3 regions of the Paenibacillus sp. FSL F4-0236 genome follow, and region 1 is predicted to be linked to each of the others. Evidence: riboswitches for the same ligand, from Rfam matches in the RefSeq annotation. Region 1 holds a riboswitch; each other region holds the start of a gene.
The links. A riboswitch is a leader RNA that binds a small molecule or an ion and turns the genes downstream of it on or off. The one in region 1 is predicted to bind cyclic di-GMP.
Positions count from the first base shown of each region.

Region 2: it holds a riboswitch for cyclic di-GMP, as region 1 does, so the genes downstream of both, NSQ29_RS28195 (NPCBM/NEW2 domain-containing protein) here and NSQ29_RS24215 (transglutaminase-like domain-containing protein) in region 1, are expected to answer to the same signal.
Region 3: it holds a riboswitch for cyclic di-GMP, as region 1 does, so the genes downstream of both, NSQ29_RS05465 (thiamine pyrophosphate-binding protein) here and NSQ29_RS24215 (transglutaminase-like domain-containing protein) in region 1, are expected to answer to the same signal.

Region 1 covers NZ_JBBOBK010000001.1:5,424,796-5,427,065, reverse strand. The annotation lists gene NSQ29_RS24225 (GtrA family protein) at 1-140, shown strand, start outside; gene NSQ29_RS24220 (class D sortase) at 175-825, shown strand; cyclic di-GMP riboswitch class I at 950-1,030, shown strand; cyclic di-GMP riboswitch class I at 1,139-1,219, shown strand; gene NSQ29_RS24215 (transglutaminase-like domain-containing protein) at 1,233-2,042, shown strand.
Region 2 covers NZ_JBBOBK010000001.1:6,305,848-6,308,117, reverse strand. The annotation lists gene NSQ29_RS28195 (NPCBM/NEW2 domain-containing protein) at 1-898, opposite strand, end outside; cyclic di-GMP riboswitch class I at 1,053-1,139, opposite strand; gene NSQ29_RS28190 (hypothetical protein) at 1,297-1,863, opposite strand; gene NSQ29_RS28185 (EAL domain-containing protein) at 1,979-2,270, opposite strand, start outside.
Region 3 covers NZ_JBBOBK010000001.1:1,209,363-1,211,632, forward strand. The annotation lists gene NSQ29_RS05465 (thiamine pyrophosphate-binding protein) at 1-1,530, opposite strand, end outside; cyclic di-GMP riboswitch class I at 1,649-1,744, opposite strand; gene NSQ29_RS05470 (methyl-accepting chemotaxis protein) at 1,935-2,270, opposite strand, start outside.

The DNA.
Region 1 (2,270 bases):
TGGTAGTACTCGGAATATCGCTGTTGCTAATGCATCTGTTGACTGACAAACTAGGCATTCAAGTGTTGATCTCTAAGGTATTAGTAACGTTTGTGACGGTGATTATTAACTTCTTCGGAAGTCGTAAATGGGTATTCTAAAGTTCAGTAGAACCAATCTACGGAGGTGAAAATCATGCGTAAATTCTCGTATGTGCTCATACTGGCGGGGATCCTTATCATGCTCTATCCAAAAGCTAACGAATGGTATAACGACTGGCAGCAGGATAAGCTATTAGAATCAGCTGAACTGAGCACCAGTGAAAGTACTCCACCACCTGATCTAAAGAGCAGATATGCCGAGGTCACTCAGCTACTAGCGGAGGAATCAGCTTTAGATGCACAAGCACAGCCGCAAGAAACAGAAAAGCCGGAACCGGAAATTGAAGTGGGTGGCAAAGTTATCGCATTAATTGAGATCGATAAGATCGATCTGAAGCTACCTGTATTAGAAGGGGCTACTAAAGCGAATATGAAGCATGCTGCGGCCCATATGAAAGAAACAACTCCAATAGGAGAAATAGGGAACGCCGCAATAGCTGCACATAGAGCTAGAACTACGGGCAGATTGTTTAACAGGCTGAATGAGGTTGTGATTGGGGATACGATTACGGTAAAGACTAGCGATCAGACTTATAATTACGAGGTTTATGATATTTCTGTTGTACTTCCTAGTGATGTGTCTGTTCTAGACGGGAATAACAAAGATAAAATTCTTACTCTAATTACGTGTGACCCACTAGTAGATCCTACACATCGTTTGATTGTTCATGCCAAGCTTTCCTAATCGTTGACGAGAAATAACAAGAAAACTCAAATACAGAGAAATAACTATAAAATAATAGTAAATCTAGCAATTTTGTTCTTGTTTACGAGGATAAATATGGTAGTATAAGACTATAAAAGCTAAACACGATAAACGGCAAACCTATCGAAAGGTAGGGACGCAAAGCTAAAGGGCCTTCCCGTAAGGATGGCAGCCAGTTACCGAATGAAGAGGCTTTTTTTGTTTTTATAAAATATATAAGAATCTTAGATTCATATTTCTACTTGGACTGATTCTGTTAATTTGTCTAGTGAAATTAGAACAGATAGAGCTTATACGATAACGGCAAACCTATCGAAAGGTAGGGACGCAAAGCTAAAGGGCCTTCCCGAAAGGATGGCAGCCAGCTACCGAAAGGGGTTTTATCCGTGAAAAAGGTTTATTTTATGATGGTGGCGCTGTTCGTACTGATTACTGCGGTTCCGGTAAGCACAGCTCAAGCCGCAAGTGTAGATGCAAGCTGGTTGATTACATCGAAAGTGGCTCAAGGTGTTATTGGAATTAACTATGATATTCCGAAAGATAAAAGAATCAAACTCATGATCACTAAAGACAACAGCAGCTATACATATAACTTATATGCTTCTGAACAAGCTGAGGACTTCCCTTTACAACAAGGTAATGGTACTTATAAGGTTTCTGTTCTTGAGAATACAACCGGCAATAAATACAAAGCGTTATATTCCGAAGTAGTAGACGTAACCATGAGTGACTCGAATTCCGTATATTTGGGCTCCGTACAGAATGTGAAATGGAGTTCTTCTGATAAAGCGATCCTTAAGGCAAAAGAGCTTACAAAAGGCAAAACAACAGATGAAGAGAAAGTTAAGGCAATCTATAACTATGTAGTTGCTAATGTACAATACGATTATTCTCTTGCTAATAACGTAACAACAGATTACATTCCGAACATTAACAACACTTTGAATACTAAAAAAGGAATCTGCTATGACTATGCTTCTCTTTTTGCCGCAATGCTGCGTAGTGTAGATGTGCCTGCTAAATTGGTGATGGGGAATACTAGCTACGTTACGCAATACCATGCATGGAATGAAGTGTTGATGGATGGGAAATGGGTTACTATTGATACAACGGTAGATGCATCGTCAGCGAAGAGTAAGAAGAATACGGATTTTATTAAGGCTTCAAGTAAGTATACTGCAGCAAAATACTATTAATTTGCATCGCTAGATTCATAACTCTATTAAATAAACAACCAGCTTAATTATTAAGCTAGTTGTTTATTTTTCTATTAGGGGTTGCTTTTCTATGAATAGATAGGTTATTATAGTTAAGCGTTGTTAGACAGCGTACAGGCAATGTTTGTGAGAGTTATATAAACGGCTTTCGAAAAATAAAGCTTGCATTACTGAGAACAACATGATATATTATAAGAGTTGCTGCTG
Region 2 (2,270 bases), 880 kb from region 1:
TAGGCATTCTATAAGCTTCGCTATAGGCATTTTCATATGCTGTACCATAGCCTTTTAGCTTCGAAACCTTAGCCGCTTTTGCCTCTATTTGATGATTCTCCAGAAGTACTTTTGCATTCTCTATATCTGCTTGAAACTGCGCGTACAGTGGATGTGTCTGCACTTCTTGTTCTAAAGTCGTTAATTTCTCCACCGTATTAAATGCTGCGCTAACTTGACTCAAGGTATCATCTGTAAATAAATTTTTCATTTTAGCGGATACGGTATCTTCTTTGTAAAAAGAAAACTCAGCTGCACTCGCCCAATCTTGGTTAGCTTTTTTAAAGACAAATTTAAGTCTCTTGAAGGCTGTGGGTGCAAACTGAATCTCTACTACGTCACCTGCTCCGCCTTTATATTCTCCAGAGGATACTAGCGTATAATCGCCTGCATCCGTAGTTGAACCATAAATATCAAATTCCTGAGCAAACCCCTTCCCCTTTGCACTGGATTGTCTTGCAGCATATACGATTCTATTTAATTCAGTGGACTCATTGAAAACAAAGACAACCTCATTCGTAAACGTTGAACTATTCGGTTTGCCCGTTTCCCAATGCGTACTCATATCGCCATCCATAGCCTTAGCTATAGGTGAACCTGAGTAGTTACCACCGTTATTGGTAATGGATTTAATATTCGCAGGATTCATTCTAAAAACATCATTATAAGCGCCTAGGATAGCCTTGCCGTACAGATCAAACGGAATAACTGACGCATTGCTGAATAGGTCAGCCTTGCTTTGTACTACAGTGTTCACTACACTTACCTTGCTTACATCACTTGCTAAAGCATAACCTGCCTCACTCGAAAAACTAGCTAACATGGCTGCCGATGTAGCGATCGCAATCATTTTTTTCATCTTTTCTACCCCCCAGATGTAATATGAATCTCTTCCGTGACTAAAAATAGGCAAAAAAAAAACTACCCCAAAAGAGTAGCTTGATTGCGTATAAAGTCGCATAAAAACTAAGACTTAATTTTTATTAAACTTTAACAAAAAGCGTAATACACTCTTTGGCAGCTGGCTGACAATAGTTATGATAACCTTAGTCCCTATAGCTTTGCGTCCCTACATTTCCATAGGTTTGCCTATGAAGTTTCGAATACATTACAAAGAGTAACATAACGCTACATCTGATCGCATGATTAATTGGTATGAAATCCGAATAGGTAATTGCAATTACTTTTTCTATCGTGATAGATATTCTTTATCGAGTATCCCGGAAGAGAGAGGAACCTTTAGGACTGGAGGTCTACTTAACTCCCCGCACCAAACAAACGCCGGAACCAATTCCACACATCGCCCGTGATGGGAATTAACCCGAAGCCATGCTCGCCAACTGCGATTAGACCATATGCCCATTGGCCAATAGCTACTGCTCCCCCAGCAATCCGTCCTATGGCTACCGCCCCAAATGCCGTATCACCTATGGCGACAGCTCCCAACGCTTTTTCGGCTATCGCGATCGCGCCTACAGCCACTCCTGCAATGGCAATCGCTCCAGCTGCGAAGCCAAGCCAGCTAATTGCTATCGCTCCAAGGGCTAACCACATTCCTAGTGATATTGCACCCACGGATAGAACCCCTACGCTTATCGCACCTATGGAAATCAAGCCTACAGCTACATCTCCAATAGCAATTAATCCAACAGCTGTCTTCACTTGTGGCTTGCTTCCGTGACCATACCCCTGACCTGAGTAGCGACCCAAATTGCTGCGAATACTTACCACCGGAAATGATGGAGACGGCCATTGATAATCAATTTCTCGTCCACCTAACCCTCTAGAATCCGCCCAGTGTGTGATGTACTTATGCCATTTCATATCCATCCCGTCCCCCTTCTCAATTACCTTAATTATACAACCCCGGGGGTTGGCTGTACTCAGACTCTGACCTGAAATTCATCTCATCCTCTAGACGGAGTTATACTCATTAGGATCACTGTTTGGGAATAGGATCAGGCTTTCCAAATAAATATCCCTGAAACAACTGATAACCACTCTGCTTAAGCCATTCAAAGTCCTCTCTAAACTCCACACCTTCTGCTAAAGGAACGGATTGGATTTCTAAAGCTTTTTCCAAAAATTGTTTAGCTATTTTCTGTTTGTTCAGATCGCTGTACACACCCTGAACATATTTCATATCCAGCTTCATGTAATGGGGTTTAAGCTCCAATAACATCTCGATCGTGCTGAAGCCCTCGCCAACATCATCTAAAGCGTATTCAAAT
Region 3 (2,270 bases), 4.2 Mb from region 1:
CTCCTCCGCTGTCTCACATTTGTAACCCGTAGCACCTAGTGATTCTGCGAATTTCACAGCGTCCATAGGGACTTCGTAGATAGTTCCGTCAATACGTCCTGTAGTTTTTTCCATACCTTTTAGAGCCATATCTAGCTGTTTATTATTCACAACAATGAATATGACAGGAATATCCTTGCAGACAGCAGCGTTAATCTCTGCGCCTAGCATCATAAAGCAGCCGTCTCCTGTAATGCAGAAGATCGTTTCTTCTGGAGCAGCAACCTTTGCACCAATCGCCATCCCGATGGAATTACCCATACAAGCAAAGTAAGCATCGAAAACAAAACTGCCCGGTTTCTTAACCTTGTACCATTTCGCAGCATGGAAACCGTGACTTCCATCATCAACAAAGACTGTGCTGTTATAAGGAATCAAATCACTCATCGTACTCAAGACCGATGCAAGTGAAAGGTTTGGTAAAATCGGAGGCTCTTCGGTATAATCGGAATTTGTCGGTGCTTCGCGTTTTGTGATGTTGTTCGTGTCAATATTATTGAGATAGTAAACTAGATTGTCGCGTAGATCTCCAGTCACTGGAATCGTTTTAGAGAACAATATTTTTCCGACAAAAGTCGGATCACTATCAAACTGAATTAATGTTGCAGGATGATTTTCCCTTTTAAGATTACAAATAGTCATATCACTTAAACGTGACCCGAGAACGATAAATAGATCACTTTGATTCAGCAAGTCATCCCCATGGGTACAACCGCCTACTCCAATTGGACCGTGATAGAGTGGATGATCCCAAGCTATAGCCCCTTTACCACCTGGAGATGTAACTACAGGAATATTAAATGTTTCCGCTAATTGAATTAGCTCACTATGTGCTCCTGAGCGGTTAACGCCTTTACCCGCGATAATTATTGGATTCTTAGAGCTATTTATAGCATCAAGTACACGGTCGATATTAGCATGGCTAACCAGTGATTCGCGTTCAGGGATTACAATATTACATTCCTCTAGCAATTCCGTTTGTACATCAAAGGGAATACAAAGGTGAACTGGACCACGATTACCGCTCAAAGCAATGGATATGGCATGATTAAAGATTGTGTTAAAGTGATCTCCACGTTCAATAAGCTTGCTATATAAGGTGGCAGGTCTAAACATATCAGCTAAATCAGCTAGAAAAGAAGTAGAGTCCTGACATTGGGGAATTCCAAGCTCTTTAATAGATTGATGGCCAGTAATAAATAGGACAGGTAGGTTGTTAGCCTTAGCATGTGCTGCTGCAGTTAATAGGTTTGTTCCACCAGGACCTGAAGTACCAAAAGCTACACCTAGTTTTCCAGTTTTAAGCGCATACCCGGCTGCTTCGAAGCCGGAACTGGACTCATGTCTCCCAGGAATAAATTCAATACCGTAATCTACCATTTTAAGAACAATAGGACAAATGGATTTCCCAATAATACCAAAGGAATGGGTAACACCTAGGTTCCGTAGTGCTTCCGACATGTAATCTGCGACTGTCTTCAAAAAATACACCTCACAAGTTGATTGTTATTTTAAAATCAAACATTAGAAAACCTGTGCTCTGAATTAGGGCACAGGTTGGTGGCATAAATCGCCATAGAGACTGAACAATTGTTCAGTCGTCTTGGTTTTCTGCAACCTGGCAGTCATGGCCTCTGATTAAAAATGAGGCTGTAGATCCATGGTTTTGCGTCATCCTCTTTCGAAGATTTTGCCAATATTAATTTTAAAATTTATAAGAAGAATTTTCCTTTACAATATATTCCTAGAGTACCTTTGTCAATATATTTTCGCAAATTAACTCGAATTTTGACGAAAGTCTTGTCCAACCTATGAAATAATAGATATAAAAAAACTCCCCCTAAGTCAAAACTTAGGAGGAGTTTTTGGACTTGTTTATATGATTTGCAAGTGACTTAAAACTTGAAAATATGGATAGTCTTCTGTAGATTAAACACAGCCTGTGTCATTTTCTCAGTTTCTTCAGCGACGGACTGCAGGGCATTAATTTGTTCATTCATAGCGGCGGATACTTCCTCGGTGCCGGCAGCGGTTTGCTGTGTGATCGCAGAGATATTCTCTATTGCACTTGAGATTTTCAAGGCACTTTCCAACATCAGATCACTTTCAGCAGAGAAGGAAGAGATTTGCTCGGTAATATACTGCACACTTTGCACAATTTGAGCAAAGATATGAGCAGATTGAGTGATCATCTCATTCTGTACCTGTACGACTTCTTCGTTGATAGCGAT